Regions from separate parts of the Desulfosporosinus sp. SYSU MS00001 genome, predicted to be linked through region 3. Evidence: predicted binding sites of a transcription regulator. Region 3 holds the regulator's gene; each other region holds the start of a gene.
The links. Region 3 encodes LexA, which represses DNA repair genes until DNA is damaged. Its sites were predicted from a motif close to CNAACANNTGTTNG; they were not measured.
Positions count from the first base shown of each region.

Region 1: recA (recombinase RecA) is a predicted target of LexA. The motif match lies at 4,971-4,984, and genes of this name have one in related genera.
Region 2: ACPUYX_RS05565 (DNA polymerase Y family protein) is a predicted target of LexA. The motif match lies at 9,946-9,959, and genes of this name have one in related genera.

Region 1 covers NZ_JBNFTW010000006.1:260,261-271,408, forward strand. Annotated here, with positions in the region: gene ACPUYX_RS13190 (TIGR00282 family metallophosphoesterase) at 1-753, opposite strand, end outside; gene ACPUYX_RS13195 (hypothetical protein) at 870-1,376, opposite strand; gene rny (ribonuclease Y) at 1,581-3,119, opposite strand; gene ACPUYX_RS13205 (regulatory protein RecX) at 3,394-3,915, opposite strand; gene recA (recombinase RecA) at 3,893-4,924, opposite strand; gene ACPUYX_RS13215 (DEAD/DEAH box helicase) at 5,249-6,862, opposite strand; gene ACPUYX_RS13220 (competence/damage-inducible protein A) at 6,852-8,126, opposite strand; gene ACPUYX_RS13225 (AAA family ATPase) at 8,257-9,726, opposite strand; gene ACPUYX_RS13230 (hypothetical protein) at 9,799-10,320, opposite strand; gene pgsA (CDP-diacylglycerol--glycerol-3-phosphate 3-phosphatidyltransferase) at 10,513-11,070, opposite strand; gene rimO (30S ribosomal protein S12 methylthiotransferase RimO) at 11,067-11,148, opposite strand, start outside.
Region 2 covers NZ_JBNFTW010000002.1:446,062-457,209, forward strand. Annotated here, with positions in the region: gene ACPUYX_RS05520 (methyl-accepting chemotaxis protein) at 1-1,751, shown strand, start outside; gene ACPUYX_RS05525 (MerR family transcriptional regulator) at 1,928-2,311, opposite strand; gene ACPUYX_RS05530 (oxidoreductase) at 2,461-3,444, shown strand; gene ACPUYX_RS05535 (DUF3846 domain-containing protein) at 4,082-4,387, opposite strand; gene ACPUYX_RS05540 (hypothetical protein) at 4,797-5,075, shown strand; gene ACPUYX_RS05545 (DUF3231 family protein) at 5,314-5,526, shown strand; gene ACPUYX_RS05550 (aspartyl-phosphate phosphatase Spo0E family protein) at 6,344-6,523, shown strand; gene ACPUYX_RS05555 (DUF4352 domain-containing protein) at 6,619-7,146, opposite strand; gene ACPUYX_RS05560 (hypothetical protein) at 7,169-7,519, opposite strand; gene ACPUYX_RS05565 (DNA polymerase Y family protein) at 8,651-9,904, opposite strand; partial or broken gene ACPUYX_RS05570 (transposase) at 10,165-10,716, shown strand; gene ACPUYX_RS05575 (helix-turn-helix transcriptional regulator) at 10,702-10,911, shown strand.
Region 3 covers NZ_JBNFTW010000010.1:33,192-44,339, forward strand. Annotated here, with positions in the region: gene miaA (tRNA (adenosine(37)-N6)-dimethylallyltransferase MiaA) at 1-378, shown strand, start outside; gene hfq (RNA chaperone Hfq) at 414-653, shown strand; gene typA (translational GTPase TypA) at 841-2,664, shown strand; gene ACPUYX_RS16445 (AAA family ATPase) at 2,739-3,704, shown strand; gene hflX (GTPase HflX) at 3,755-5,365, shown strand; gene ACPUYX_RS16455 (aminotransferase class I/II-fold pyridoxal phosphate-dependent enzyme) at 5,393-6,658, shown strand; gene lepB (signal peptidase I) at 6,727-7,272, shown strand; gene ACPUYX_RS16465 (D-alanine--D-alanine ligase family protein) at 7,384-8,505, shown strand; gene lexA (transcriptional repressor LexA) at 8,856-9,473, opposite strand; gene ACPUYX_RS16475 (peptidoglycan DD-metalloendopeptidase family protein) at 9,589-11,148, shown strand, end outside.

The sequences.
Region 1 (11,148 bases), on a different contig from region 3:
GATTTTTAGAGCCTTTCCAGACTTTTCATCGATATCAATTACCACCGCATTAATTTGGATAGGACCTGTTGCTAATTCAAACTTGGCTGGAAGTTGAGTTAAAAATCGATTAATAATAATCTCCTTTTTAATGCCTAGTACCGAATCTCTCGGCCCCGTCATTCCAACATCCGTAATATAAGCAGTGCCTTGAGGAAGAACTCTGAAATCCGAGGTTTGAATATGAGTGTGAGTTCCAACAACCGCACTGACTTTTCCATCGAGAAACCATCCTAAGGCAACCTTTTCCGAGGTTGCCTCGGCATGAAAATCAACGAAAACAATAGGAGTCTCCTGCTTAAGCTGGTTAATCCAACGAATGGCTGCACTAAAGGGATCGTCTAAAGGTGTCATATACACCCGCCCCGACAAGTTTAAAACTCCAATTTTACAGCCATTAATTCGTATAAGGCCCGATCCCTGGCCAGGTGCACCAACAGGATAATTGGCAGGTCGGATCATCCTGGTCTCTTGATCTATAAAATTCATAATATCTCGATTATCCCATACATGATTCCCCATTGTAAAAAATTGTATCCCATAATCAAAAAGTTCTTCGGCAATCTCTTTCGTTAATCCTTTTCCTGCTGCAGCATTCTCTGCATTTGCTATCGTGACATCAATAGTATATTCCTGCTGAAGCGGTTTTAAAAATCTCTTAATTGCTTCCCGCCCCGGCTTACCGACAATATCTCCGACAAAAAGTATACGCAACATTACACCTCCTGCTTCAATCCATGGAACTTTTCATCATATTCTTACCCTTTTTTCTTCACAATAAAACTAATGCGGAAATTATTCTGTGTGAGTCATTTACCAAACTATAGCATCTAGTTAAAAACTAAAACACGTCCCTCATCTCTCAAAGCTATAACATTTTTAGAAATATCCATATGTTTTATGGAAGAAAGCATCTGATTAATGACTTCTTCATGAATTTCCAGCTCTTCTTCAGGCAGGCTTGTCTCATCATAGACCAGCTGTTTGGCAAACGCGCCCTTCAATAATTCAACTAACAACCCTACTTCCCCTTGACTGATGCTTTCTAAATCTCGGACTACTTTTAAGACGGAAACGTCTTCCTCACTGTGACAACTTATTTGAAAAATACGTATCGTTTGACGTTCAAGATGATGATACAGCTCCAAAGCAGGCCGAAGCACTACCTGTACTGTTTCAAGCTCTAACGGTTGCTTAAGCATAAATGTGAACTTAAGGGCATGTTCCTCACACCAATAATGAACTGCTCCTAATTCCGGATATCTTGTTAAAATTGAAGTTAGTAGATCTGCTCCCTCTGAAACCTGCTTTGAATCCTTGTGAATTTTACGTAACACCCTTGTCAATCCTCTCTATTGCACTGATCTATCATGGAAATTATTCGTCATAAGAATCTAATCTCCTGCATTGTTCTTAATTTGCCTTGCAGATAAGAAACCTAGCTGCACTTAGCTGAAGGAAAGGATTTAACGGAAGGTTATTATCTATCTTAGAAATAAAAAATCAGACGACTCAAGTCGCCTGATCATAAAAAACCTTGTTTATTTAGCAAAGTCAACTGCTCTCGTCTCACGGATAACAACAACTTTGATCTGCCCAGGATATTCAAGTTCTTCTTCAATACGCTTACTAATCTCACGCGCCACTCGTGGTGCGAGTACATCATCAATCTTGTCCGGCTTAACAATAATGCGTACTTCCCGACCCGCTTGAATTGCAAAGCATTTTTCGACTCCATCAAAGCTCTCAGCGATTTCCTCAAGTTTTTGCAGCCGCTTAATATAAGTTTCCAAAGTCTCACGTCGTGCACCCGGGCGAGCTGCCGAAACCGCGTCAGCTGCCGCTACTAGTACTGCGACAAGGCTTTTGGGTTCTACATCGTTGTGGTGAGCTTCAATAGCATGTATTACATCAACGGACTCTTTGTATTTTCTAGCCAGATCTACCCCTATTTGAACATGAGTTCCTTCTAGATCATGATCCACTGCTTTTCCAATATCATGCAAAAGTCCGGCTCGTTTTGCTAGTTGAACATCCACTCCTAATTCGGCGGCCATTAATCCCGCAAGGTGAGAAACCTCTGTGGAATGTTTTAACACATTTTGACCATAACTGGTGCGGAATTTTAATCGGCCAAGCAGCCGAACCAATTCCGGATGTAATCCATGAACTCCAGTCTCGAAAGTAGCTTGCTCTCCCTCTTCGCGAATCTTTTGATCCACTTCTTTTTGAGCTTTTTCAACCATCTCTTCAATGCGAGCAGGATGAATACGGCCATCAGCGATCAGTTTCTCTAAAGCAATGCGCGCTACCTCTCGGCGTATGGGGTCAAAACCAGATAAAATTACTGCTTCAGGTGTATCATCAATAATAAGATCGATTCCAGTTAATGTTTCCAATGTTCGAATATTGCGTCCCTCGCGGCCTATGATTCGTCCTTTCATTTCATCACTCGGCAGTGCTACAACGGATACTGTTGTCTCAGCCACATGATCCGCAGCACAGCGTTGAATAGCTAGTGAAATAACGTTTTTCGCCCGCTTTTCGGCTTCTTCTTTGGCGCGAGTCTCAATTTCTTTAATCATTATCGCTGACTCATAGCGAACTTCTTCTTCAACTCTTTTCAGAAGGAGCTGTTTTGCTTCTTCCGAGGTCATACCGGATAAACGTTCTAATTCGGCTTGTTCTTTGTCCACAAGCTGATTCAATTCTTCTTTAAGGGAATCTACTTCGCCTTCCTTACGATGTAAATTTTCCTCTTTCCGTTCAATTGACTCAATTTTACGGTCTAAACTCTCTTCCTTTTGTAACAATCTCCGTTCTAAGCGTTGGAGTTCATTTCGACGTTCGCGAGTTTCTTTTTCAACCTCATTGTGAATATGCATGGCTTCTTCTTTTGCAGCAACAATTGCTTCACGTTTTTTGCTTTCTGCAGCAGAAAGTGCATTTTCAACAATCCGTTTTGCCTCTTCTTCAGCAGTACCTATAACTTTTTCGGCAGTATTTCTACGAATATGCCAGCCTACCAAGGCTCCTAGACCTAATCCAACTAAGATGGCAATTAAACCGGTCAAAAATATTCCAATCACATTTACACCTCCTTGTTTGTAAAAATTCAAAATTTAACAAATAAATAAAAAAACTGGTTCAAAACCAGTCTCTTAAGCAACCTTTAATACGGGAGTTCTCCAAGCCTTCTCCCCTTCCTACAACTCTCGTTAGTCAAAAACAATATTAAAAATGACTACCTCGAAATCTATAAGAAAACCATAAAGGTTAGATCTTAACAGAGACAGGTCTCTGTTAAGATTCTAATATCATTTGTAATTATTGTCAAGCTTGTCCTAAATGAGGCTATTCTATTCGCATTTTTGCCAGAACATTTTGTACTATATCTGAAGGATATCCTCGTTGAATAAGTTTGCGGACAACCCTTTGCTGTACCCATAATTCAAGCGGCACCGACTTTTTATCTGAACCCTTTAGAGCCTTCTCTTCCCAGCGTTGTTCTTCTTGAACCCGCCACTTTTGTGCCAAAGCTAAGCAGAGATTTGCTTCTTCATCCCAAGAATATACTTCCTCCAAGACCTGCTCAATTAAATCAGCATCAATTCCGCGATTTCGCATATCCACGGTGACTCTTCGGCGTGAATATCGGTGGAGGCGACTCTTTGCATAGGTTAAAGCGAGTTCATGATCATTAAGATAGCCATAACCCAGCAATTTGTCGACAGCACTCTGAATTTCACCGCTCTCATACCCTTTATTGTTAAGACGAGTTTCCAGTTCAAGCTTTGTCAGGGCTCTTCTGGATAAGCAGTCTAAAGCAGCTTCCCATGCACTTTTAGAAGATTTATTCTTCTTCAAAGGAATCATCGTCCATTGTCGTAGAAGGCGCTGAGCTCATATTTGAACGGATCAGCTGTTCAAGTTTCTGGGCCATGTCCGGGTGCTGTTTCAAGTATTCCTTGACATTCTCTCGTCCTTGTCCCAATCGTTCTCCATTGTAAGAGTACCAGGCACCTGACTTTGATATTATTTCCATCTCCGTTCCTATATCGACAATACTTCCTTCTTTAGAAATCCCTTCTCCGTACATAATATCAAAATCAGCAGATTTAAAAGGAGGAGCCACTTTATTCTTAACGACTTTCACGCGGGTTTTGTTGCCAATAATCTCTTGGCCTTGTTTAAGAGCTTCCTGGCGGCGAATATCGATGCGGATGGTAGCATAAAATTTCAAAGCCCGCCCACCTGTTGTCGTTTCCGGGCTGCCAAACATAACACCAATTTTTTCACGAATCTGATTGATAAAAACAACACATGTGTTGCTTTTACTGATCGATCCCGTTAATTTACGCAGGGCTTGAGACATTAAGCGGGCATGCAGCCCGACATGATTGTCACCCATTTCTCCCTCAATCTCTGCTCGAGGTACCAAAGCAGCCACTGAATCAAGCACAATAACATCAACTGCAGCACTGCGCACTAAGGCTTCACATATTTCTAAACCTTGTTCTCCCGTATCTGGCTGAGAAACCAGCAAATCTTCAAGATTAACACCTAAAGCTTTGGCATATACCGGATCTAAGGCATGCTCAGCATCAATAAATGCCGCCACTCCTCCGAGTTTTTGCGCCTCGGCTATGATATGCAGGGCCACAGTAGTTTTGCCGGAAGACTCAGGCCCATATATTTCAATGATCCGCCCACGCGGTACTCCACCAACACCCAGAGCCAAATCTAAGGCCAATGAACCTGTAGGGATAACATCAACCGACATCGTCGCAGATTCTCCCAGCTTCATAATGGAACCCTTGCCAAACTGCTTTTCAATCTGCGCTAAGGCCACATCCAGAGCCTTTAGCTTATTTGTTTCGGCCATCTTCCATCCTCCTCAACTCGGTTAAAAACGCATTTTCGTTATTTATAAAACATTTGTTCGTTTATCATTATAGGGGCGGACATCGTAACTGTCAATTCGTTTATGCTTCACTGCATCAGGACAACTATCGACACCATTATATAACAAAAACGATGATAATAATATAAAAAAGCTAGGCCTCTAAAGACTAGCTTTTTTATATTATTAGAAAGTATAACCTTCAGCTAAATACTTTCTTCCAGCATAAGTGCAACCTACGGCTTCCCTTTTGCTAAGACTCGGCGGAGCCGGGTTTTCTTTATAGTATTAATGCTCAACTGAAAATCAGGTGTTTTCACGTGCTTTTGCCGGTTCAACACTAACTCTTCGTCCTTTAATCATAGCCTGATGCATGCAGCTTAAAACCCTTGAAGCATATTCTTCAGGAACTTCAACAAAGGTAAATTTGTCGTAAATATTAATCATTCCAATAATATTTCCCGGGATTCCGCTTTCTTCAGCAATCCAGCGTATGATGTCCTGAGGACGAATTTGCTGGACTCTGCCTATATTCATAAAGAATCTCACCATACCCGACGCTGCTCCGGTGTTTCCAAAGTGATTAACGTCCGGATCATTATCGTCTATGCGGTCTTCAGAATTAGCTCCCTCAACGGCAAACTTTAACGCCGCTGCCGCAACATCCGTTGAATCGTATTCTTCAAGCAGATCTCCGACAATGGCTCGATAATTTCCTAAGCGATCGCTTTGAATCAATTTAACCAATTGATTCTTCAGATTTTCCGCTTGTCGTTCGCTAATATCGGCTAAGGAAGGGAGTTCCCGGCGGCGTATTCTGGTTTTAATCAAATTTTCAATAAGACGAAGCTGACGATATTCCTTGGGAGAGATCAAGGTTATAGCCTGCCCGCGTCGGCCGACTCGTCCTGTACGTCCAATTCTGTGCACATAGGACACAGGATCTTGGGGAATGTCGAAGTTAATAACATGGGTCAAATTGCTAATGTCAATGCCTCTGGCTGCAACATCAGTAGCAACTAACATTTCCGTTTTGCCGTCACGAAAACGCTTCATGACCCGATCCCGCTGCTGCTGGCTTAAATCACCATGGAGAGCATCCGCAAAATATCCCCGTGCTTCAAGCGCTACGACGAGTTCATCAACTCCTCGTTTTGTTCGACAAAAGGTAATTCCTTGTCCTATATCCTCCATATCGATAATCCGACACAAAGCATCAACTTTTTTACTTTCTCTCGTTTCATAAAAAACCTGTTCAATGAGGGGAACTGTTAATTCATCTCTGCTAACCGTCACGGATCGAGGATTCTTCATATAAGTCTGTGCTAACTTGCGAATCGCCTGTGGCATCGTTGCTGAAAAAAGCATAACCTGGCGGCCTTCTTCGGGCACTGCTTTTAAAAGTCCTTCGATATCCTCCACGAACCCCATATCGAGCATTTCATCCGCTTCATCTAAAACGACCATCTTAACATGCTGTAACCGCAGAGTACCTCGATTCAGATGGTCCAACAACCTTCCAGGGGTTCCAACAACAACTTGGTATCCCATACGCAAAGCGCGAATTTGACGATCAATGGGCTGACCGCCATAAATTGGCAAAGGCTTAACATGTTTGTATTTGCCAATTTTTGCCATCTCCTGAGCCACCTGAATAGCGAGTTCACGAGTCGGAGTCACTATAAGAGCCTGTACGGCTTGAAATTTTGCATTGATTTTTTCGGTAATCGGAATCCCAAAGGCAGCGGTTTTCCCTGTTCCGGTCTGAGCCTGCCCAATAATATCGGCATCTTCCAAAGCCACTGGAATTGCCTGTTGTTGAATTGGCGAAGGCTCTTCAAACCCCATTTCAGACAAACCTTGTAGTATTTGCTTGCTTAACTGAATATCACCAAACGATTGTAAACGTTCAACCATCACCTATGTGTAATCCCCTTTCCTTGTTCAACATCTGTTGCCTTATCTCATTGAGGGCTGCCTGGACAGTCAATTGGCGCACAGATTCCCGTTCTCCATAAAACTGAAACTTTTTAGCATAAACTTTCTCCGCTGAAGCAAATCCAATATAAACCAACCCCACGGGTTTCAGGTCACTGCCTCCATCCGGGCCAGCAATACCGGTGGCTGAGATGGCAAGATCCGATCCCGATTTTCGCCGAATTCCTTCGGCCATTTCTCTGGCAGCTTCTTCGCTTACTGCCCCGAATTCCTGAAGAGTCTTTTCATTGACTCCCAATAGTTGTTGCTTTAAGGAATTCGAATAGCTTACAACCCCTCCCAGGTAGAACTCAGAACTGCCTGGTTCTTGAGTTAAGGCCGCACCAAGTAAGCCCCCAGTGCAAGACTCGGCAGTAGAAATGGTCAAATGATTCTTTTTTAAAGTTTGCCCTACAATCCCTATCATGGTTTCCTGATCGCGGCCAAATATCTTGTCACCGAGACGCTTTCGAATTTCATCCTCGGTTTGATTTAAAGAGTCCAGCGCCTCCTGTGATGTTGCTTCCGTACCTCTGGTGACTAAACGGATATGCATCTCCGCCCGCTTAGCTAGTAAAGCCATCGACAGCTTAGGAAGATGCATGAGATCATTCAGCACTTCCTCTATGGCAGATTCACCGATACCAAAAACTTTTAAAACACGTTCATTCATCCGTTCAGAATCTGGCCCGATAATTCGCTGTAATTCAGGTAAAGCATAATGTTCAAACATTGGCTGCATTTCAAAAGGAGGTCCAGGTAATATAATAACCGTCTTTCCGTCTTTTTCAATGATTGCTCCGGGTGCTGTTCCGATAGGATTGGGCAATATCTTTGAGCCTTTGGGGAAATAGGCTTGTTTCTCATTACTAGAAGGCATTGGAGCTTTTCGTCGGCCAAAGAACTCCTTGATGTTGTTTAAACTACTTTGGTCGAACTCCATTTCTAAATTCAAGACCTTAGCAACAAGCTCCTTCGTCAAATCATCCGCTGTGGGTCCCAGACCGCCGGTGGTAACAAGAAGGTCTGAACGGTCAATTGCCTGACGTAAAACTTGCTCTAATCGCTCTGAATTATCTCCAACCGTCGTATGATAGTCTACCTCGATGCCTAATGAGGAAAGTTTTCCTGTTAAGTAGTGAGCACTTGTATTTAGAGTCTCTCCAAGTAACAACTCCGTCCCAGTAGCTACAATTTCAGCTTTCATACTATTCTATCACTCTCCTATTATCAACGCAAATATACGCACTATCTCATGCTTGCTTAGTTATTTCTCACCTTGCATTTGCTTATCCTTCCTAAGCAAAAAAAAAGAACCTCAAGTGAGGTTCAATTAACTAGGCGACGTTTTGCAAATACGTTCTCAACGTATCCCCGCTTAGACTTTCTTCTTCCTGCAAAATATCAGAAAGCTGCAGCAAAATGTCCTTTTTTTGGAGAATAATCTGTTTTGTACGATTTTCGAGTTCGGCAAGAATATCTTTGGTAACGGGTTGTCGTTGTTCGGCACTCAATAAAGAAACGTCCGTCACTCCCAAAGTAGACATACCGGCTTGGAGCATTTTTTCCACGAGATTCAAGGCTTGTTCGTAATCCCCGGCAGCCCCTGTACTCCGATTCCCCAGGCATTCCTCTTCAGCCAAAGCGCCGGCCAAAGCGACCATAATCTGTTCTTCCAGCATAGCCTGTGTATAGAGATAGAGATCATCCTTGGGATAATGACGAACATACCCCAAAGCGTTTCCTCTTGAACGTATTGATACCTGAGAAACTGAGTTTGGCCGAACAGATTCAGCCAGCATAGCATGTCCGCTTTCATGAATTGCGATGCGGCGCAGTTCTTCAGCCGTTGGTTTCCGGTCAAGCTTCTCACCGAGCATAACCTTTTCAACAGCCTCATGAAAATGTCGGGCTGTAATTTCCTTTGCCTGATCCCGCAGAGCAAAAATAGCAGCTTCATTGGTGACACTTTCCAAATGTGCCCCCGAAAAGCCAAAGGTTTCATGGGCAATCGCTTCCAAATCGACATCAGGAGACAGAGGTTTGTTCTTGGTGTGAATTTCCAGAATCGCCACTCTTCCTTCTTTATCAGGAAGATCGACTTTTACTTGACGGTCAAAACGTCCTGGTCGAAGTATTGCCGGATCTAATGCTTCCGGTCGATTCGTTGCAGCCATCACCAAAATATTTGGTCCCTGCTCAGTCTTTAAACCATCCATTTCAATAAGCAACTGGTTTAACGTTTGATCATATTCATGATGAGAAACATTACTTCCTCGCTTGGCACCTAAAATATCCATTTCGTCAATGAAAATAATAGCGCTGGACTTTTTCTCACGTTTTACCATTTCTCTGGCCCGCCGAAATAGACTTCTAACCCTTTCCGCACCGACACCTGCGTACATTTCCACAAACTCGCTGCCAGAAACCGATAGAAATGAAGAATCTGTGTATTTAGCTGCGGCTTTCGCTAATAAGGTTTTTCCTGTCCCCGTTGGCCCTGATAATAAGATTCCTTTCAAAGGACGAATTCCTAAAGCTTTCATTCGGTCGGAGTAACGAAGAAAATCCAAAGCCTCCTGGAGTTCCTTTTTAGCAATTGCTTGTCCGCCAATATCTTCAAAGTTAACCGTAGTGGAAGTAATAGTCTCACCATTACCGGTTTTCAGAACTTGACGCGAAATCACAAAGGTCCATAAAAAATAAGCCGCCAAACATAACATGGCAATGGGCAAGACGTTATAGCCCATAACCAGTAAAAAGGCAAAAACACCCAATCCCAAACCAATAAGGATATCTCGTTTCACACAGTCCCCTCCTCATGAAGATAATGCTTGCTTTAATAATTCACAAATTCACATCTAAGGCCATAAATGGCGTTAACTTAACTCCTTGCTTGTCAGAAACTGCCCTTGACCATTTCGTTCAATCACTTCAATCAGTTGAGCATTTTCTTGATCTAACACAATATAAATAGCATCACTGTCCATTTGCAATTTGACTTGAACACCCGCTTTTTGAGCCAATGTTTGAATTCTTTGTTCCATCTCGGTAAAATTCCCACGGGTAATTCCTTCTTGAATTGCAAATTGCATTTGCTCAAATAACGTTGTCAAGGAAGCATTTCTATGATCAATAAAGCGAATAGGTTCTTTACCTACAATATTTTCTATGGCCAAGCTTACTTGACGCAAATCTGATATATGGTTAGTCTCAACATCTAACTCTGCTTGACCATTGACCTGGACAGTTTTAACTGACGTTATTCCGGATATTTTTTGACTTTGAGCTGAGACTGATGAATCTACCCACTTCTTTTGGTAAAGAACTTTTCCACCTAGAAGCAAGCCGAATATTATAACTCCAACAAGGCTTATCACTAATACTCGCTGTTTTGTCATACACGCATCGTCCTCCATATGCAATACTATTTGCTATATCATCATTATAGCATGCAGTATATCATATAGAAATTAAAGATTTATCCTGCCAAGGTAATTTGTGTTAAAATTCCCAATTGCTAAGGGAGAGCTTTCTTGCATTGAAAGCTCTCCCTTAACAATTTTTAATTAAATCTTCAAAACAGGATATAATTATTTATGTAACAACTTACGAGATTTTAATAAATAATCGAGACCCGAAATCACTGTGAAAAACACAGCAATATAGAGCAATGGCTGACCGATGTGTAATCCTATGAGTGAAAATGGCCAATCATGGAGCAACATAGCGGAAATAGCAACAACTTGAGTGATCGTTTTAATTTTACCAAGTTTACTGGCACTTATTACAACTCTATCCACTGCGGCGATAGCACGGAGACCTGTAACAGCAAACTCCCTGGCTAAAACAATCCATGCCACCCAAGCATTAACCTGACCAAGTTCAACCAAAGAAACCAAGGCAGCAGATACGAGTAGTTTATCCGCCAACGGGTCCATAAATTTCCCCAGATTCGTAACCTGGTGACGTTTACGTGCAATATGCCCATCTAAACCGTCCGTGGCAGAAGCTAAAATAAAAATAATTGCCGCCACCACTTCTTGATGAGGAAAAAGAGTCTGACCTTTAGGCACTTGGAGAAGCAGAAAGGCCATGAACACCGGTATTAAAATAATGCGCGCTAATGTTAATCGATTGGGTAAATTCATGAAGCAACCTCTCCTATTAAATCATAACTATCTGCCTCAAGAATGCGAACTTTAATCATGTCCCCTACCTGAAGTGAC
Region 2 (11,148 bases), on a different contig from region 3:
GGGAGCCCAATGCACTCGATGGGCATGATGCTGACTATGAAAATCAGCCGGGATATGATGCAACGGGACGCTTTATACCATACTGGAATCGAGGAGACGGAAATATCAAGTTAGCACCACTTAAAGATTATGAAACACCAGGTGCCGGAGATTATTACTTAATTCCGAAAAAGACTCATAAAGAAACGATCCTCGATCCTATCTCATACAAAGTGAATGGTAAAGAGGTTCTTATGACCAGCTTGATAGCACCCATAATGATCAATAACAATAGTACTTTCGCGGGAGTTGCTGGAGCCGATATTGCATTAGATACAGTACAAAAAATGATTTCTAATATTAAACCTTTAAACACAGGATATGCTTGCCTTGTTTCCAATAATGGCAAGTATGTTTCAAACCCAGATTCTAAAGAGATTGGCAAGGATCTCGATAATCAGGCAGTCAAAGAGAGTATTAAAAATGGTAAGACATATACTGTATCCAATAATGAGTATTACAGGTTGTATGAACCAATAACCATTGGTCAAACTACGACACCATGGTCGCTGGAAATCACAGTTCCGATGGCGACAATTCTTGCACAGGCAAACGCCATTCGGAATTTCTCGATTATCGTTGCTTTAATTGCTATTTTAGTGATTGGCTTGGTTATCTATTTAGTATCTGGAGGGATAACAAAACCGATCATACAAACAAGTGAAGTGTTAAAAGATATATCACAAGGGGATGGAGACCTAACAAAACGGCTTAAAGTAGTATCTAATGACGAGATAGGGAAGCTTTCAAAGCACTTCAATCGATTTATTGGAGATATACATAGCATAGTGAAGGAAGTTACCGATACTGCCAGTACTTTAGGTGCCACGAGTGAAGAACTATCAGCTGCAGCTCAAGAAGCTACCGTCACTAGTGAACAAGTTGCTGGGACGCTGGGTCAACTTGCTTCGGGAGCAACTGAGCAAGCTAGGACCGTTGAAGAAATAAGTGAGGTTATTAAGCAACTGGCAGCACATACACAAAAGGTTGCTGAGAATGCGGAAATAGTCAGTTCTAGCGGCAATAAGGCTGCCATAGCCGCAGAAAAAGGTGCTCTTCAAGCAGAAGATGCAGTTCAGAGGATTGGGGAAATCCGTGAGATTACGAATCAAACAGCGGAAGTTATTGCCCAGTTAGGAGACCAATCGAGCCAAATCGGTCAAATTGTCGATGTAATCACGGGCATTGCATCTCAAACGAATTTACTAGCGTTAAACGCTGCAATAGAAGCGGCACGGGCTGGTGAACAAGGAAGAGGTTTTGCAGTTGTCGCGGAGGAGGTGCGGAAACTAGCAGAACAGTCTTCAATGTCTGCTGCTCAAATTTCCACCTTGATTAGTAATATACAACATGAAGTCAAACGTGCAGTAGGAATTATGGAAAAGGGCAAAGGAGAGGTTGCAGCGGGAGTAGAAACTGTAAATCTTGCGGGTAATTCGTTTAAAGCCATTGTGACTGAGGTCAAGACAGTCGTTGAACAAATTCATCAAGTTACTGAAGCAACGAAACAAATAGCCGAAGGGAGTTTCCAAGCAGTTAAATCCGTAGAAAATATTGGTATCATTGCTGAGGAAGCTGCAGCGAATACTCAAGAAGTTTCGGCTTCATCTGAGGAACAGTCAGCTACAATGATCTCAGTGAGTCAATCTGCTGAAGCTTTGGCAAAAATAGGGGAAACCCTAACTCAATTAGTGGGTAAATTTAAATTGTAAGAAGGTCCAATGATCATAGCGACTTAAAAAAACTTCTGGCTTTTGGTCTTTTGTTAGAAACAGTATATTGACTGAGTATGCGCAAAGAACGCCTTAACCGAAGGGCGTTCTTTGTATTGCAGGGCTGTTCTTTAGTTGGAAGTTTTGCAAAGGGTATTTTGAATAGATAAGGACGCTCAATTGATGGCGGTGGGATCATTTTTATGCCTTCGGTTATCATAATATTGTAGCTTCCAATTGACCACATTTAAAAGATCTTGATATTCCTTAATGCGATCTTCAATTATTTCTTTTTGAGAAAGAATCATTTGATGTCGTTCCGGAATTGTATTATCGCCAAGAATACATAGCCTAACGTATTTTTTTATGTATTCCAAAGACATACCCGTTATACGCATACAACAAATAATTTGTATTAATCCAAGGTCTTTATCACTGTAAACCCTTCGACCACTCTCGTCTCGCTGAATAGTCGGTAATAATCCCTCTTTCTCATAAAAACGCAGCGTATGAGCAGATAATTTGAATTTCTCGGATACTTCTTTAATTGAATATTTCATCGTCTTAACTCCTTAATACTATTAATATAATTAAATGTATAACTTAGAGTTCCTCTCATCAAGATTGATTATTTAAACTTGTTCTCTTGACTTAGAGTCGACTTTAAGAGATAAGCTGACATTATCAATTTTCAGTAGGGAGTGGCAAAATGAATCTTACAAAACAGTCACCTATTCAATCAGGATACGGCTCGCTGACAACGGCAAGAGAGATAGTGGCAAACTGCGACCTTTCGGGAAAAATAGCGATTGTAACAGGTGGTTATTCCGGTATCGGATTAGAGACTACGCGTGCCTTGGCAAATGTCGGTGCCACGGTAATTGTTCCTGCAAGAACGCCAGAGAAGGCTCGAGCTTCACTTGAAAAGATACCGAATGTGGAACTAGAAGAACTTGATCTCATGAACTCGAACTCTATCGACAATTTCGCACAACGCTTTCTTACCACAGGCAGACCTTTGCACATCCTTGTCAACAGCGCTGGTGTGATGGCGCCTCCGCTTAGACGTGATGCGCGTGGTTATGAGTCACAGTTCTCAACGAATCATTTAGGCCATTTTCAGTTGACGTCAAGACTTTGCCCAGCCCTGAAAATAGCCTGTGGTGCAAGAGTTGTTGCGGTATCCTCACGAGGCCATCGTCTCGGTGGGATTGATTTCGAGGATCCGAATTTTAAGCATCATGAATACGAGAAGTGGAGAGCTTACGCACAATCTAAAACTGCTAACATCCTGTTTGCCCTGGAATTAGACAAGCGAGGCATAAACCTTGATATCCGAGCCTTCTCTGTTCACCCTGGGTTAGTGCCGTATACCGACCTAGGGCGAGATTTGACCGAAGCAGAGATAGGGCCCAAACCGATTAAAGATGAGCAGGGACAAGTTATTAGTAATGAAAACAACGCCCAATTCAAGACAGTGGAACAAGGCGCAGCGACCAGCGTTTGGTGTGCAACCAGTAATCAACTTGATGGAATGGGTGGGATCTATTGTGAGGATTGTGATATATCAACCGCAGAATCAGCCGATAGCCTCAGTGCCACAGGCGTTCGTCCATGGGCAATTGATCCTGAATCAGCCCGGCGACTATGGGATCTAAGCGAAAGGCTCACAGGTGTCGAATTTAAAATTTGATTGAGTAATGTACAAAACGAACGAATGGGGAAGCCCCTTCAGCTGCTAAAATATTTTAATCCAACAACAAAATAGTTTTCAAAGGAGAAAAAAAGGGGAGCATCACTCACCACTAAAAGAAGTGGTTTTACGACACCCCCTGGTCTTTAAATTTTAGATATTTAAACCAGCAATTTTTGTCGGTAAATAATGGTATATTGCTAGATTTAATAATTAATAAATAATGATATCAAGGTCAATAGTTTAGTGCGTTATTAACACTTTACGGTTTACGGTCTGAGGTATCCTTTCTAACCATCCACTTTCTATCATTAGTTCTGCACCTCTTTTAGCGATTTGAAGAAGTCAGCAGTTTATAATGGCTTCCAAAGAGCACTAATGCAGAATAGTAAATAACGGAGATGCCGAATTATGGAGGCTCCTAATTATGCGTACAAAGGCAAATCATGAATATGAATTCAAGGCTTTGATAAGGGACAATTTAAGCAATTTGTGCTAAAAGAGGTAAAGTTCTTAGACATACCTTTATCTGAAATTAACATTGAGTTACGTAATAGAGAAGATGACTTTGAAATAAGCGTGGATGTTCCTGTAGAGGAATTAGGATATCTTTGTGATATCAGAAATCTTGAATTAACTAAACAACAGGAAAACCAATATACTCTGAGATGTATCCAATTTGCTTGTCCGAAAGTGAAGCAAATTCCCTGTTCCTAGTTGCAGTGAAAACACAAGTCCCAAAGATCCAACCATGTCGATCATCATAGAAGTTCTTTTTCAGTCCTAACATTTCAGCCTCATCATTACACAAGCACATTATTTCATCTGTCATCGGAACCATTTCAATCAAATCTCCGACTAACTCCTGAAAGTCTTCAAAAGTCCCTTCAATATCCTTCAATTGCAACGGCTGATTCATTGGTTCTCTGAACAACACTCTCATTCCCATTACCCCCCATATTTATTAAGTGATATTTAATACTACAGCAAATAAAGTATAATTCCAATAAACTTTTTTAAGAGGTTAGGGTTATGGCGAATTTTGAGACCAGACTTGAAGGAAGACTCCAATAAAACGGGATGCCCTTAGATATTTCTATCTGAGGGCATTGGCTTTTCTAAGGGGAGAATACTTGCTTATGTTTTATTGATTGTTATTGAAATCGTCTAAGAGTAATCAAATTTTTCAGCCATACTGATACCTTCTTTGTAAAATCTAATATTATAAAAATACAAGATTGAGGTATTATTTAGAAGTGCTACTTTAAAGTCAACTACTTACATAGCCGTCGAGCAAGGCTTATAACCTTGTTCTCTTTTGTCGAAACTATGTGAGTGAAAGGAGTTTTATAATGAATAAATTATTTCTGTATAAGTATCCTGATGGGAATCTTTTTGGTGTGGTGAAACCTATGAAGTTATATGAACCAGCAAGTATTAAAGATTTGTTGGATGATATTAAGCAACAAACTAAAGACCTAAAAAACGGCACCCATCCAGATGGTTACTTAATTCCATGGGGGCATAATAAAGAAACATTAGTAGTTGAAGAAGGGTGTTTTGATTGGAGTAATAGAGGATTTTATTACGAAGTAAAAAAATGGGACAAAGATTTGAAGGAATTGAACTGAAAATTCCTAAGTTTCTACAAACATTCATTCATTCACTTGCATTTCTTACAACTATAAAAAGCCACTGATTTAGGTCAATTTTTTTGTTATCAGTTAGTACTCTAATTTCCCCCACATATCGCCTCATTGGTCTTTATAATTAATATTACACACATCTAATTCAATATAATGCTCTTCTCTAGTAAAAATTAATTTTACTTGTTGGAGTTTCATACAATTATCTTGAACCCCATTGTTGATGCTTTTCTATTATGCAATCATATTATCTTATAGTATTTTGGACTATGGAACCGCATTGACAAATAGTGCTAGAAAAGATGTTATCTCAACTTTTAACCGTTTAATTCAAGAACTCCTTGCGTTGGCTAAAGACGGCACTGATCTACTCATTGAACGCAAGTGGCTTGAGCAACCTCCTCAAAGTGCCAGCCGCAAAAAGCTGATGCACTAGATAAATTCTAATCCAAATTCAAGTTTAAGTACCACAATATCTTGAATTGAAAATCTTCTATTCGTCTACCAAATTGTTGAATGAGGTTAGAAGAGATTATCTGTTTATTTTTTGTTTCCTTATCGCTAAAATCCGTTTCTTGAATCAAAAGCCCCTGGTCCTACTAGCCAGTGTCAAAATTATCTTCTGGAGGACGGACTGGATTCGAACCAGTAAGTATATTTCCGAGCAATAAGGCTATGTACTCGGGAATAGCGTGTTCCCAGCACGCTCGCCGCCCATAGACATTATATGATAATTCGGGCCTTTCATTTTATGAAAAAGTTTAATCGACGATATGTTTCCTCCTAACCGCCATGAGCGGTTATTTTTATGCCCAAATTTAAATATTCAGTTTGCAGAAACGATAAAAGCAGCTTTGTCAAAGAATTATTCATAAGTAATTATGAGATAGGGATAGACAAATGAAAATTTATGCCACACCGATCTCTGTTCTTGTCTGGTCCAAACTCGGTCAAGATCGAGCAGGCCATCTCCATGGAAGAGGAGAAGATCGCCGGGAACTGGATGGTGTTGTTTAGTGCCAAAGTGAGATTAACGGAGAGCTGAAACGGTTTGAGATTAAGTATGAATTGAATAGTTGTAAGTGGATGCTTTGGAAGATATAGAGGCTCCCGCGATGGGAGCCTTTTTAATTTTATATAACTTTTGTTCATGCCTAACATGACTATTATATATTTGTCATTAGCTATAGATGGATATTATTATATAGAAGTAATTATAAAGGTCATAATGATAAAGCTTAGGAGTGTTCTTATTGACTCTTGATGAACAAATTGAAAACACTAGAGCCCATATGATAAAAATTGCTGCCGATAAAGGCATAAGAGATCCGAGGGTAATTCAAGTTAGCATGAAACTTGATAAATTGATTAACGAATTCTTATATCGTTCAAGGAAAAAGAGCCAGGTGATTAATATTATTGTGTCCCATTAGAAAAGAGAGCTTAATCGCTCTCTTTTTATGTTAGCATAGTTAATACCTAGTAATATTATTTATTGGAAGGATCCAGGCAACATGGGTCCATATCCTTAGTTAACCGGAATCTCTACAGTTGCAGTACCATTACTAAATAGGTCATTTTTTATTTCTAATTCAAAAGATTTGGATGCTTTTGGTACCTCATACCCTAACTCACCGGTCATTTTTTTGCCGGGTGGGATTGACCCATCCAATTTACCGTTTGCTTCGCTTAAAGCTTCAATGCTTATGTCTTGGCTCCTGCCGTCTTTATCTGTTAGTTTAAATGATAACATACTACTAATAGAAGCGTCTTGACTTCCGTTGTTCACAATGGTCATATCAATAAGCAAAAATACGTTTCCATCCTTAGGTTTCATATATTCATTTTTACCGCCTGAAGTTCTTATGCCATTTACCTTGTATTGTAAATCGCCTAACTTAAACGTGTCTCCTACTTTGAATGTTTCGTTTTTTGGAGCCGATGATTGGTCTGTAGTCGGAGTGCTGGATGTAACTTTTGTTGGAACATTAGTTGTTCCGCACCCGGTTAATGTAAATATGATTCCTACTATTAAAAGATATACAAGCTTTTTCATCCTCTTCTCTCCTTTTAATTTACTAAGCATTTATTTCTTTAGGAGCAGATTTAACACCTAGCGTTGCTAATATTCCACCGATTAATGCTAGGGCCATGAATATAGCCACTAATGTACCTCCAAGAATTGCTCCCAAGATAGATGAGATAATAAGCAGTATTCCGGGAACCTTTCCTTTGGCCCCAATTGAAATAGCGCCAAGGATTATTACTAGGAAAGAAAACAGAACTCCACCCCAACCGAGCCCTACTACCGTACTCGATCCGCTGGCGTTGAATGCCGAGGCGGCTCCTCCAACGAGTAAAGTTACTCCAGCCGATAGGATGCCAAAGACGCCTGCGATTAAAGATATGATACCGCCTGCTTTTTGCATTTTTTCTTAACATCTCCTTCACAATTTTAAAATGATTTTCTATGTTTCTATGGTATTTCCTGCTTTCCGACATTCTTAATGGTTCTGCGACAAATATGTAAGAAAATAGTAAGACCCCGGCTGGAAAAAGCTAGGGCCTTATTAATGACGATAATCGGGCCAAAGGTAATCAACTTTTTCTCCAACTGTGAGATAAAAGAGATTGAGAATAACCTGTTAATTGCGATAATCGGTCTTGTGTTATCTTCATAAAGCCTACAACGCTTATGTCTTTTCAAATTTACATCACCAAAGCTCTATTTTCAGTAAGAACAAGCTGTTTTCCTTCGGAAGATTGACGTGAAGAAAATTATATACCAAAGTTAATAAATTGTTTTTTATTTTAGACAATATTAACAGTAAACTGTTAAAGAGAAGGGGATTAACGTTGGATTTTTTGGAAGAAAGAATATTTAGGGCGCTTATGACATCAAGAATGACAAGGAATATAAAATAAGGATTACATAAGTTGAAAATGGATATATATCCACCCCGACAGATACAATGGATTTATTATTAACGGACTAGGGTTTTATGATTTGATTCGGAGTTAAATGATTAGTATGTTACCTAGAATAGCAATCATTGCAACTGTGAATCACAAGGAATACATTCCCCATAAAAATCCTCGCTACCCTCATATCTGTCCTCACTTGGTTCGAAATCAACGTTCGACCTCACCCGGACAAAAAATCCCGAACCATGATTATACGATGATAACGTTCTGTTTTAAACAAGTAAGTCATTCCTTAAATTAGATTTTAAAAACAATTATGTTACATTAATGTAATCAAGTGGCAAATTTAACAATTTAATAATAAGCTATTTTAAAGAAAACAATTTTTTAAATATTATCTATCTAAATTGTACTAACTTTGATTTCTGTTTTTATTGAATTGCTTAGTGGTGAAGGCCGCGCACCATTTTCATTACTATTTGTGCCGCCAGCGGTAGCGGCGGAATGGAGGTTAAAATAAAAAATCCCGCAATTGCTTGCGAGAGAGATTTTTTATTTTAATAAAAGTAATGCCTAAACAAATGGAGCTAACCCTTCAAGCACTAACCCATCCGTTCGCTGATTTTTTTTATCAGTTACAATATACTAGACATTATCGGATATTCCTCATCCTCAACTGTTCCGCCGCTACTGAACCGCACCCCGCTGTGCAAAAAAGCTGATCTGAAGACTGAACCGTTTCCGTATTTCTCCCGAATCACATCAACTACCCGGTCAACGGCTCGCTGTTTGTCGTAATCTTTCTCAAAAAAGGCTATTTGATGAAAATCATTTAAACATAGCTCGGATGTTCTAACACCTAAATGCCGAACTGGCTCACCTTTCCAGAGTTCATCAAATAATTCGCAAGCGATTTCATATATCGTATTAGTGCAATCCGTGGCCGAGAATAATTTCCTTTGGTGTGAACAATTATAAAACTCATTCGTTCTTAATGAGATAGATACTAACCCAGCACAACAACCGGCTTGTCGAAGCCTTGCAGTGACTGTCTCTGTCAAGGAGAGTAAAACCAGATGGGCAGTGTCTCGATCCTCAACGTCAAAAGAAATTGTGGTGGAGTTTCCCATTCCTTTGATGATAGGTCGCCGATTCTCTCTAACTGGGTTGTTCTCAATACCGTTTGCGTAGTTCCAAACAAGTAGACCATGACTGTGCAGGAAGAGTTTAATTAATTTAGGATCATAATTTGCCAAATTTCCAATTGTTCTGATTCCCCGGCTCCTTAATTTTTTGGAAGTAGCACGACCGACCATAAATAGCTCTTCGATGGGAAGAACCCACATTTTTTCCGCGATCTCTTCGGGGAATATGGTATGTACCTTGTCCGGCTTCTCAAGTTCGGAAGCCATTTTTGCTAAAATTTTATTCGTCGAAATTCCCACGTTGACCGTAAAGCCTAATTCATTTTTAATTCGGTTCTTAATTACATAAGCCGCTTTAATGGGATCTTTAAATAATCGTTCCATAGCTGAGAAATCCACAAAATATTCATCGATGCTATATTGTTCAACCGAAGGTGAATACTCCCGGAGAATATCGCCAAAGGCTTTAGAACACTGCATATATAAGCTATAGTTTGGTGGTACTATTACTAATTCCGGACACTTCGCTAAGGCTGTATAAAGCGTTTCCCCGGTCTGTATGCCGTACTGTTTTGCCGGTATTGATTTCGTGAGGACGATGCCATGGCGGGTTTCGGGATTCCCGCCAATGATAGAGGGAACTGTCCGTAAGTCTAAAGGGTCGCCGTGCTGAAGCCGATATGCCGCCTCCCAAGAAAGGTACGCGGAATTTGCGTCTATATGAAAAATGATCCTCTTGACCATTTTCTTCACCTCACGATAGGAATGTCAATTCTTATTTTATCAGAACGTATGTTCCTCGTAAAGAAAACTCGGCAGCCAAATTATTACAGTTTATGCTACAAAATCGAAGACAGTCCGGCCCCTAAACAATAATGATTATAATTTTGTTGGGTATTTGAAGATAAACGCTTCTAACTGTCTATACTCCAAAATTGTCAACTCCTTACATGCTTATTTTTGCTTCTTATTCTCACAGAATCAACGTTTGAGCGGGTGAGAAAATGATTAAGAAGCAAATGAACTTGGCCTTGAGCCCACATATGGGCATATATGAGTTGATCATTCCGAAGGACAATCTGTTACGACAGATAAATGAATTAGTAGATTTTGATTTTATCTACGGTAAACTGGTCAATGTTTATTGTCAAAATAATGGACGAGTGGCAATAAACCCAGTACGGATGTTTAAATATCTTTTGCTAAAAAGCATTTTCGATATTTCAGACGTTGACGTAGTTGAACGATCAAAATACGATATGTCGTTCAAGTATTTTCTTGGTATGACCCCAGAAGAAGACGTTATCAACGCAAGCTCACTGACCAAATGTAGAAAGTTGCGGCTCAAAGATTCAAACCTGCTTGATCTATTGATTAATAAAACGGTGGAAATCGCTTTAGATCAAGGTATCATAAAAAGTAAATCTATTATTGTAGATTCTACCCATACCCAGGCGAGATACAATCAGAAATCACCAAGGGAGCATTTGGTTGAGTATTCTAAGAGGTTACGCAAAGCGGTCTATACCATTGATGAAACAATGAAGGAGCAATTCCTACCACAAGTAAAATCAGCTGGAATCGTAAGTGGTATCACGCAAGAAGAGACTGCGAAATATGGTGGTTTTCCAACGATAACCATAAAGAAATATGAGAATGATTGTACTGAAATGCCGATAAATTTAGCATACAAGATGTCAAGATTATATAATGTCTCGCTAGACGATCTCTACATTGGTAAGGTTGAATAAAACTAAGACATTAAAAAACCCGAGGTATACAACCTCGGGTTTTTATAAGCTCGTGTACAAATTTGTGTACATTGCCTTATTTCTAAGTGGTGCGGTCGAGAGGACTTGAACCTCCATGCCCTTGCGAGCACTAGAACCTTAATTTTGCGTGGTCTGCAACGTGCCACGACGCTAGTGTTCATGCGGTTTAGGACGTTCTCCCAACGTAAAACCTCGCTAGACCACGCTGAAATGGCG
Region 3 (11,148 bases):
GATCCTCAGATGCTCTATGTTGGGCTAACTGCTCCCCGTGAAATCATTTATGAGCGGATAAATCGACGGTGCGAAATAATGCTCGCCGAAGGTCTACTCGCAGAAACTCTTAACCTGCTTAAGACGGGATATTCTTCAACGTTGAAACCGCTCCAAAGTATTGGCTACAGGCATGCTGTCTGGTGTTTGCAAGGCCTTGTGACAAAGAATGAAATGCTTAGAATTTTACAAAGAGATACCCGTCATTTTGCCAAGCGTCAATTAACCTGGTTTCGCCGTGATCCCAGAATTCATTGGTATGATACCGAAGAGGGAATTGATCAAATCCTTGAAGAACTAATCTTGACTTGCAGAGCCCAGCAAACTCGTGTAGAATAGATGGCGTAGAAATATAAGGTGATGGAGGGAAATATATGAATAAATCGCCCATCAATTTACAAGACACCTTTTTAAATCAAGTACGCAAGGAGAACCTACCCGTGACCATTTACTTGGTTAACGGATTTCAGCTTAAAGGACTTATCAAAGGGTTTGACAATTTTACGGTTGTGATTGAATTTGAAGGTCGGCAACAAATGGTTTATAAGCATGCTATCTCTACGGTTATGCCGATACGTCCGATTAATTTAGCAACTGCAGCTGCTGTAGAATAAAACGCTAAGCATAATTCGCTGAAATTTATTCCCAAACATAAAGATCTTAAGGATTTTTAATTTTGGACGAAAGAACTAGGTTCGGAAATGCCGGGCTTAGTTCTTTTTACTTGAATTCAATACCTAACTATGATATCTTAGCTTTGTATGCATTTATTAAGGTAAAAGAAAGGAATTCAATCCAACTATGGAAACTCGAAATTTAAGAAATATTGCAATTATTGCTCACGTGGATCATGGGAAAACAACACTTGTCGATGCGATGTTAAAACAAAGCGGCACGTTTCGTTCAAATCAACAGGTTGTGGAACGTGTCATGGATTCCAATGATTTAGAACGGGAGCGTGGTATTACTATTTTATCTAAAAATACTTCCGTTCATTGGCAAGGAACAAAAATTAACATTATTGATACACCAGGTCATGCTGATTTCGGAGGAGAGGTTGAGCGAGTTTTACAAATGGTTAACGGCGTTCTTCTCATCGTCGATTCCTTTGAAGGGCCGATGCCTCAAACTCGCTTTGTTTTGCGTAAAGCATTAGAATTAAAATTGATTCCTATCGTTGTTATTAATAAGATTGATCGTCCCGATGCTCGTCCTACCGAAGTCGTCGATGAGGTGTTAGATCTCTTTATAGAACTGGGAGCAGAGGATAATCAATTGGATTTTCCTGTCGTCTATGCTTCAGCGCGAGCCGGGATCGCAGGGCTTTCCTCTGATGCTCTTGAAGATACATTAGAGCCTTTATTTTCTGTTATTCTTGACCACATCCCTGCGCCGGTTGTGGATCTGGAAGCTCCTTTTCAAATGCTGGTCACAACTCTAGATTACGATGATTACGTGGGGAAAATTGTCGTCGGAAGAATCGTAAGAGGAACAGTTCATCAAAACGAAACCATTACTCTTATTAAACGAGATGAGAGTTTTGAACGGGCCAAGGTTGGCAAGGTCATGGTTTTTGAGGGCTTGAAACGTCAGGATGTTGCTGAAGCCTCGGCTGGAGAAATTGTTGCTCTAACGGGATTAACCAGTGCCAATATCGGGGAAACTGTAGCTTGTGCTCTAAATCCCGAAGCTTTGCCAGTTATTGAGGTTGACGAACCAACCTTATCCATGAATTTCATGGTTAATACAAGTCCTTTTGCGGGACGTGAGGGACATTTCGTGACCTCCCGGAAGCTGCGTGAACGGCTTTGGAAGGAAATTGAGACAAATGTCAGTTTAAGAGTCGAAGAAACGGATTCGGCAGATTGTTTTAAAGTTTCCGGCAGGGGAGAATTACATCTTTCCATACTCATCGAAAACATGCGCCGTGAAGGTTATGAACTGCAAGTTTCCAAGCCTGAAGTCATCTTTAAGATGATTGATGGGGTAAAATCTGAGCCAATGGAATTTCTCATTTGTGACGTTAATGAGAAATCCTTAGGAGCAGTCATGGAACTTTTAGGGAAACGAAAAGCGGAAATGGCGAATATGACCAGTCTGTCCGAGACACAGCTGCGGGTTGAGTTTAAAATTCCTGCCCGTGGTCTTATCGGTTTTAGAGGTGAGTTTCTCTCTGAAACACGGGGTGAAGGTATGATGAGCCACGTCTTCCTTGGGTATGAACCTTTTAAAGGAGAAATTCCCGGAAGAACTCGAGGGGCTTTGATTGCTTTTGAAGAGGGTGAGACCACAACCTATGGTTTATACGCAGCCCAGGAACGAGGAAATTTGTTTGTTGATCCCGGGCTTCATGTTTATGCAGGCATGATTGTGGGGGAAAATAACCGCGAACAGGATATTGAAGTAAATGTTTGTAAGAAAAAGCACCTCACCAACATGCGGACAAGCGCTGCCGACGAAGCTTTACGTCTTGAAAGACCCAAAGAAATGTCCTTAGAACAATCCTTGGAATTTATCAATGATGACGAGTTTGTCGAAATTACCCCCAAAAGTGTACGCCTGAGGAAGAAATTCCTTGACCATGCCTCACGTGTAAAATATGCCAAGAGCTTAACAGGGAAATAATACCATCCAAAAATCAGGACACCTTTTATTCTTTCCTGCGTATAGTAGTAAGGATGGGAGGTGTGCCTGTACATATGACAATTCGAGTAACGTTTCGGCCGGAAAATCAGCAGTCTCCGGTAATTCAAACACCCATACCCCCCAAACCTGACGTGTCAGCTCATTCCACGGAGGGGATAGGGATACGCATTCGTAAAAATAATTTTTCCTCAACGGAGAAAGATAAAGATAAAATCGCGGAAATTCTTGCTGAATTACAATCCTATATTGGGCTTGAAACGGTGAAACGGTTTATTCTTGACTTACAAGCCTTTGTGGAAATTCAAAAGCGGAGAGCTCAGGAAAAGCTTGTATCAGAGCCTTTGGTTTTGCATATGATTTTCCGGGGAAACCCGGGGACGGGAAAAACAACGGTAGCCCGTTTAGTCGGTCGCCTGTATAAAGAAATGGGAGTTCTGCAAAAAGGGCATGTTATTGAATGTGAGCGGGCAGATCTTGTCGGAGAATATATCGGACATACGGCTCAGAAAACAAGGGAACAAATCAAGAAGGCTCTGGGCGGAGTTCTTTTTATCGATGAAGCTTATTCTTTAGCTCGCGGCGGTGAGAAAGACTTTGGCAAAGAAGCAATTGATGCTTTGGTCAAAGCGATGGAGGATAATAAGGATAATCTTGTCCTGATTTTAGCGGGTTATCGTCAGGAAATGGATTGGTTTCTTCAGACCAACCCAGGACTGCGCTCGCGTTTTCCGATTCATATTGATTTTCCGGATTATACATTGGACGAGTTGTTAGCTATTGGCAATCTGATGTTCAAAACTCGGCAATACGAGTTAACGAAAGAAGCGAATGAGGCGCTTCGCAGCTACCTGCACTCCCTGCTCCATTCCCACCCCTATGCCGGGAATGCTCGCTTAGTGCGCAACCTTGTGGAGAAAACAGTTCGTAAGCAGGCTGTTCGCTTGTTTCAGAAATCGACGTCCAGTAGGGAAGAACTTATTCAAATTTTACCGGAAGATATTAATATGGAAACGATTTAACGTGAACACGGTGTTTGTTTTTAATAAGGTTAAAGTCGAGGTTGTAAACTATGGAAGTCTCGGGCGATTTGTCTGGTATCAAGGCGAGTCAAATACTGGAGCTTAAAATGCTGTCCGATTATCATACAGAGCGGCAGCAATTGATTCATCCCCAAATTCTCTGTAGCCTAGTCCGTTTGACGCAGCTTTGGAACCGAGAGATTTGTATTTACCTTTCCCGCGGGGGAGTACTGATTGCGGCAGCTGTGGGCAAACATGCGGCGGTTACTCTTCCGCCCCTTAAGGGAAGATCCCAAAGCAAACATTTACGCTGCCTGCATACCCATCCCAATGGAGTTCCAACGCTTAGTTCCCTTGATTATAGTGCCTTGACATCCTTAAGTCTGGAAAGTATGACAGCTATTGGAGTACGCCAAGGTGAGCTGACAGGTTTTCAACTTGCTTACCATACAGGTGATGGTAATCCTTTAGTAGTTGATCTTAGCCCGAATAACTGGCAAGAGTTTGATTATTACGAATCCATACCTGATCTTTATCACAGTCACAATGGACGGAAAAAGACAGAGACGAAACCTGAAAAAGAGCGTGCATTTCTCCTGGCCTTGCAAGAGGCAGATCAAGAGTTTAATGAGGATCTGGAAGAGCTGGCCGAGTTAGCACTTACTGCAGGAGTCGAGGTCGTTGGGCAGCTTGTCCAACTGCGTCGTAATGGCCAGTCACGAAGCTATATAGGCAGCGGAAAGCTGGAAGAATTAGTTCATCGGCTTCAGGAAACAAGGGCTGAGGTGCTAATAAGTGATGATGAATTGTCCCCGGCACAGCTGCGGACCCTGGAAATGGAAACGGGTTTGAAAGTTTTGGACCGCACGGGGCTAATCTTAGATATTTTTGCCCAGCGTGCCCGTTCTCGTGAAGGTAAACTTCAGGTGGAACTGGCACAGTTAAAACATTTGCTGCCCTATTTAACAGGACAAGGACAAGCTTTATCCAGGCTAGGCGGCGGAATTGGATCCCGGGGCCCTGGAGAAAGCAAATTGGAGCTTGATCGTCGGAGAATGCGCGAACGAATCAATCTTCTGGAAAAAGAGCTGAGAGCTGTCCTGCAGCATCGGGAGATTCAAAGACGTCAACGGGCTAAAAGCGGTTTAACTGTAGTAGCCTTGGTTGGCTATACAAATGCCGGAAAAACGACGTTTATGAAGAATGCTATGGAGCAAGCCGGCTTTCGTTCTGATATTCCTAGCGGAGAAAATAAATTATTTGCGACCTTAGATCCTATTGTCCGCAGAGTTCAAATTAAACCTGCGCTTGAAATTCTGCTGAGTGACACAGTCGGTTTTATCCGCAAACTGCCTACTAAGCTGCTCGGAGCATTTTTGGCAACTCTCGAAGAAGTTCAGCAGGCTGACGTTCTTATTCATGTCTTAGATGTAAGTCATCCGCAGGCAATTCAACAGGCTGAGACTGTCCACGACGTTTTAGGACAATTGGAGTGTCAAGAAAAGCCGATCATCACTCTGCTCAACAAAGTTGACAAAGTTCAGGATGATGAGAAAATCTCAAAGCTGGCCCAACTTTTGCCTTATCCTATTCCTTTATCGCTTAAACGTGGGGATTCTTTGAACCCTGTCTGGACTGTCCTGGAAACTATGTTAGAGTAAAGTTACTAAACTATAAGGAGGACCATCGTGTTTTCGAATCCTAATTGGCCGGAGCTTATCCATAAAGCAGTTGCAGAGGCAGAAGAAGTTCTCCGCCAACAACTGCCCTATCTGCAAGAAGTTTCGGCATTAAATCATGAAAAAGTACTAAGAGCTTTTCAAGAAGAACGTGTTTCTGCCTATCATCTTCAGGGAACAACGGGCTACGGTCTTGGAGACAGCGGACGGGACGTCCTTGACCGAGTGGTAGCTCGTATCCTGGGGACAGAAGCGGCTCTTGTACGAGGGCAATTTGTTTCGGGTACTCATGCCATTGCGGCTGCGTTGTTTGGCGTCCTTCGGCCCGGTGATCAAATGATTTCTGTGAGTGGTACGCCCTATGATACTTTGGAGGAAGTTATTGGACTTCGGGGAGAAGGACAAGGAAGTTTGCAGGATTTTGGGGTAAGCTATCAGGAGATCCCTTTAGACAGCCAAGGACATATGCAGTTTAGGTTGTTGAAAGAGGCTCTTACGACTAATACAAAAATGGTGATCGTCCAGCGTTCGCGAGGCTATGCTTGGAGAAATTCCCTGACGATTGCTCAACTCAAGGAACTTGTTGATTTTGTAAAAAGCCATTGCCCTAAAGTTGTTATATTTGTGGACAATTGTTACGGTGAATTGGTAGAACCTTTGGAACCAGGTGACATTGGAGCAGATTTAATGGCCGGATCGCTCATCAAAAATTTAGGCGGGAGTATCGCTCCCACCGGGGGATATGTTGCAGGACGGTCTGACTTAGTCAGTTTGGCCGCACAGCGTTTAACGGCACCTGGAGTCGGCGGTCATATGGGTGCAACCCTGGAATGGGAGCGCTTATTTTATCAAGGACTGTTCTTTAGTCCTTTAACTGTGTCTGAAGCTCTTAAAGGAGCGGTTTTTTCTGCAGCTTTCTGGCGAGCTTTAGGTTTTGAAGTAAATCCGGAACCCGAATCGCTCAGAGCGGATCTTATTCAGGCTGTAAAACTAGGGTCGAGAGAAAAAATGATCGCATTTTGTCAAGGACTTCAGAAAGGTTCTCCCCTTGATTCTCACATTAAACCGGTCCCTTCCGACATGCCTGGGTACGAAGACGAAATTATTATGGCAGGAGGGACGTTTATACAGGGTTCGACGAGCGAATTTTCAGCGGATGGCCCTCTGAGAGAACCTTATATTGCTTACCAACAGGGGGGGATTTCTCAAAGGTATATTCAAATGGGAAATATTTTAGCCGCCCTGAATTTATGGCAGCAAGGACTTTTAGATTAAGTATTGGTCATGATATTTGGAACTTTGACCATCCTGTGATACTATTAAACACAGAAAAGAGGTGGATCATGGAAGAGTTAGAATCCAAGAAAAGCACGACCCGCTTTTTGGTAGAATTACTTGAAATAGTCCTGATTGCCTTCGCCCTTTCCTGGGTGTTGAGGACTTATGTTGTTGAAGCACGTAAGATACCTACCGGTTCAATGCTTCCGACAATTCAGCTTCAAGACCGGGTCATTGTCGATAAATTCTTCTTTAAGGAGATTGGTCACTTAACCCGGGGAGATATTGTGGTTTTCAAACCTCCTGCGAGTGCCCATGCAACGGAAGATTTTATTAAACGAATTATTGGTTTGCCCGGAGATAAGATAGAGATTCGTAATCACACGACATATGTCAATGATAAACCTCTCTATGAACCCTATATCTTGGAAAAATCCAAAAATGATTACGGTCCCATTGTTGTTCCCCAGGATTCCGTATTTGTGATGGGTGATAACAGAAATAACAGCGATGATTCAAGAGTTTGGGGTACTTTGCCGATAAAGAATATTACGGGCCGTACGTTGTTCCGCTATTGGCCGCTTGATCATTTTGGAGCTCTCGCCCGCTAAGGTGGGAGCTTTTTTAAATTCGCGCATATACTAAAAGATGAAGCTAATCATCATAACTAGTGTTACGTTCTAACATAATCAATCAGGGAGTTTTATTCATAACAAATACTTATGAGAGGGTGGATAATTGTGGAAAATCACAAAATCTGTGTGATTCTAATCTTTGGCGGACGTTCAGGGGAACATGAAGTTTCTCTTAACTCGGCTCAGTCGATTTATAAAGCGATTGATCGCAATCGCTATGATGTTGAAACTATCGGAATCAATAAGCAAGGTCAATGGTTTTGGGGTATAGTCCCTCAAGATGTAATTAAGGCAGGATTTCCCGAGAGCAATCAGGCTTCTCAAGTAACCCTTGTCGTTGATCCTTCCAATCCACGCTTTATTGCCTTAGATGGCCGAACGCTGCCTAATGAGGGGAAATTTGACGTTGTTTTTCCAGTCCTCCATGGACCATATGGGGAAGATGGAACGTTGCAAGGACTTTTAGAAATGGCCAATGTTCCCTATGCCGGTTCAGGTGTCCTTGGGTCTTCTCTCGGAATGGACAAAGACCGCATGAAAGTGGTATTCCAGGATAAAAAGCTTCCTTTAGCCAATTACCTCACAATCTTGCGTTCCGATTACTTTAAGCAGCCGGAGGATTGGGCGGCGGCTATTGAAGCTAAAATAGGATATCCTTGTTTTGTGAAACCGGCCAATTTAGGCTCCAGCGTAGGAATTTCCAAGGCCCATAACAATTCAGAACTGATTCAAGCTTTAAAGCTGGCTACGACTTATGATCGTAAAGTTGTCGTCGAAGAGAATATCGTGGGCAGAGAAATTGAAGTTGCAGTCTTAGGTAATGATGACCCAAAAGCCTCATTGCCCGGCGAAATTTTGCCGGCGGAAGAGTTTTATTCCTATGAAGCGAAATATTCGGATATCGGCTCCAGTTTGAAAATACCGGCGCCTCTTCCTCAATTCATCATTGAACAATTACAGAGTATGGCCATTGAAGCGTATCGTGCGGTTGATGCAAGCGGCCTTAGCCGTGTGGATTTTTTCCTGACAGATAAGAATGAAATTGTACTCAATGAGATTAATACCTTGCCGGGATTTACGGAGATTTCAATGTACCCGAAACTTTGGGAAGCAACAGGCATTCCCTATGCGAAACTGATTGATCATTTAATCACATTGGGATTTGAACGGTTTGAGGAAAAACAGAAGAGTAAAATATTAAAAGATTAGTAAACTTGTTCAGCTAAAGATGAACATCGAACCAATCCCTTAACAAATGGTATCGCGCTGAAGGATGGATTCTATCCCCGCCGAAGCATGGTAGGGAAGCCACTCTCACTTAAACTCAATGGGCTGGAGCAAACGAGAAAGACGTTTGTTCCAGCCCATTATTTTTAACGTTACTATTCAGTGTGCTCTGTCGCTGTGGAACCATTGGCTCCGCTTCTTCACAGAGGCTTACAAGTGCGAAGACTGTACCCTTGGGTGTCAGTCAAGATTATTTACGCTTTTGAGTTAAGTTCGTGAGTAGTTAACCTAAGTAAGAGGGAAGATGCATATCTTAATTAGGGAGTTTGGATTTAATGCAGGGTGCGAAAAACACCGATGACCTTGCCCAAAATTGAAACATCTTGAGAGTAGATGGGTTCCATTGCCGAGTTTTCAGGCTGAAGACGAATGAGTGTTCTTTCCTTAAAAAATCGCTTTACTGTTGCTTCGTCTCCAATTAAGGCAACGACAATTTCTCCATTGCGTGCTTCATTTTGCTGGTGAACGATAATTAAGTCTCCATCCAGGATTCCGGCCTCAATCATGCTCTCTCCCTGAACTCGGAGCATAAAAACATTTTCCTGATGGACCAGGTCAGCAGGCAATGGAAACGTTCCTTCCATATTTTCTACAGCCAAAATGGGCTGCCCTGCTGTTACACGGCCGATGATTGGAATATGAACAACTTTCCTTGAGTCGAGAGCGTCACTGGTACCGTCTAAAATCTCGATGGCCCTCGGTTTCGTGGGATCTCTTCGAATATATCCTTTATCCTCAAGAGTTTGAAGATGCCCATGAACTGTAGAACTAGACAATAATCCAACTGCTTCGCCGATTTCTCTAACGGAGGGGGGATATCCTTTTTTGTGGATTTCCTGTTTAATAAAATCCAAAATTCTAGTTTGTCGTTCCGATAAATCTGGGTACATACTTTCACTCCCTATTAATAATCATGTATATTTTACCATTCCTTGAAACGTATTGCAAACAAATGTTCGAAGAATGATAACTATATAACAAAGACAGAGAAGAGGAGATGACGATTTGCGAACTAAGATTCAGTGGAATTTTCTTATAGCGCTGACTCAAATCCTTTGTCTGATGGCTGTTGCCTTGGCTTTTTGGAATTTAATCCATCGTTATCCCAGCCTGGATAAGGATGTTTATCCCTACTTGCTCTCAATTTCTCCCGACGTTGTTAAGGAATGTTCCCAAGAGTATAGGGCCGGTAAAACAGTTTCCTGGGAGGATCTGTTGGCGGTCCGCTCAACACTTTCCCCAAAAGAGGCCCAATTATTAACCGAACAGCTCAAAAATAGGATTTCTTTCAATAACTTATCCTGGGGGAATATTCCTCTGCACACAAAGAAACTAGTAACAAGACATCGGGAAATTTTAGTTCAATTTCAATATCTCACACCAGGAAGGTACAGATTCCCGGTAGTTGGAAAAACATGGTTTGAAGATAGTTACGGTGCAGATCGTGAAGGAGGCAAACGTACTCATGAGGGGACAGACCTCTTTGCTCCGGAAGGTACTCCCATAATCAATATTTGTGGAGGAAGAATAGAACAGCTGGGATGGAATCGCTTGGGTGGAGAACGGGTTGGAGTACGCGGTGACGATGGGAATTATTATTATTACGCTCATTTGGAAACGATATCGTCCAAATTAGTTAAAGGAAAACGAATTGAAGCGGGCGAAATCATTGGAACTATGGGTCATACTGGAGATGCTTTAACGACACCGGATCATCTTCATTTAGGTATTGAGCTCCCAAATGGTCAGTGGATAAATCCTTATCCCTTTCTCGTTGTCTGGCAATATTGGGATGCCGAGAACTCTGTTAAGGGAAATAACAACTCAGTTTTAACGTCTCAAATTTCAGCAAAACCTTTAGTCTCGCATAGTTATGATGCTCAGGAACTATCGACTCAAGATCTAAGTTATATTCTGATCAACCTAAAAACTAACCGCTTATTAAAGGTAAGAAATGGCGACATTCAACGTGCTCCCGCGAGTACAACAAAACTTCTCACCGGTTTGCTTGCAGTACAGAGTCTTAAAGAAACGGATAGGGTTCGAGTGGGCAAAGAGGTGGAAGTGGAAGGCTCGCGGCTGGGTCTCTTGCCTGGAGATGAGATTTCAGTCCGCGATCTTTTGATAGCTCTCTTTGTGCACAGTGCTAATGATGCTGCTGCCGCTCTAGCAGTGAAAGTAAGTGGTACATTACCAGCCTTTGCAGGAGAAATGAATAAGTACGCCTCATCCTTGGGATGTTCCAAAAGCAATTTTGTAAATCCTCATGGACTTCCCGCTCCTAATCACTATTCAACGGCTAGCGATCTAAGCAAAATCGCCAAAGCCTTTATCAACAATCCAGATTTAATGAAATTTGTTAATGAAAAGACTGCAGCCGTACATTGGGTGGATTCAAGAGGCCGAGACCATTCTATAGTACTTAAAAATACCAACAGCCTTCTGGGGGTTTATCCGGGGGATCATGGCCTTAAGACCGGTACAACAACTGAAGCGGGACAATGTCTCATATCCTATGTCTCTAGCACGGATGGGGAGCTTTTGCTCGTCTTGTTAGGCAGTATG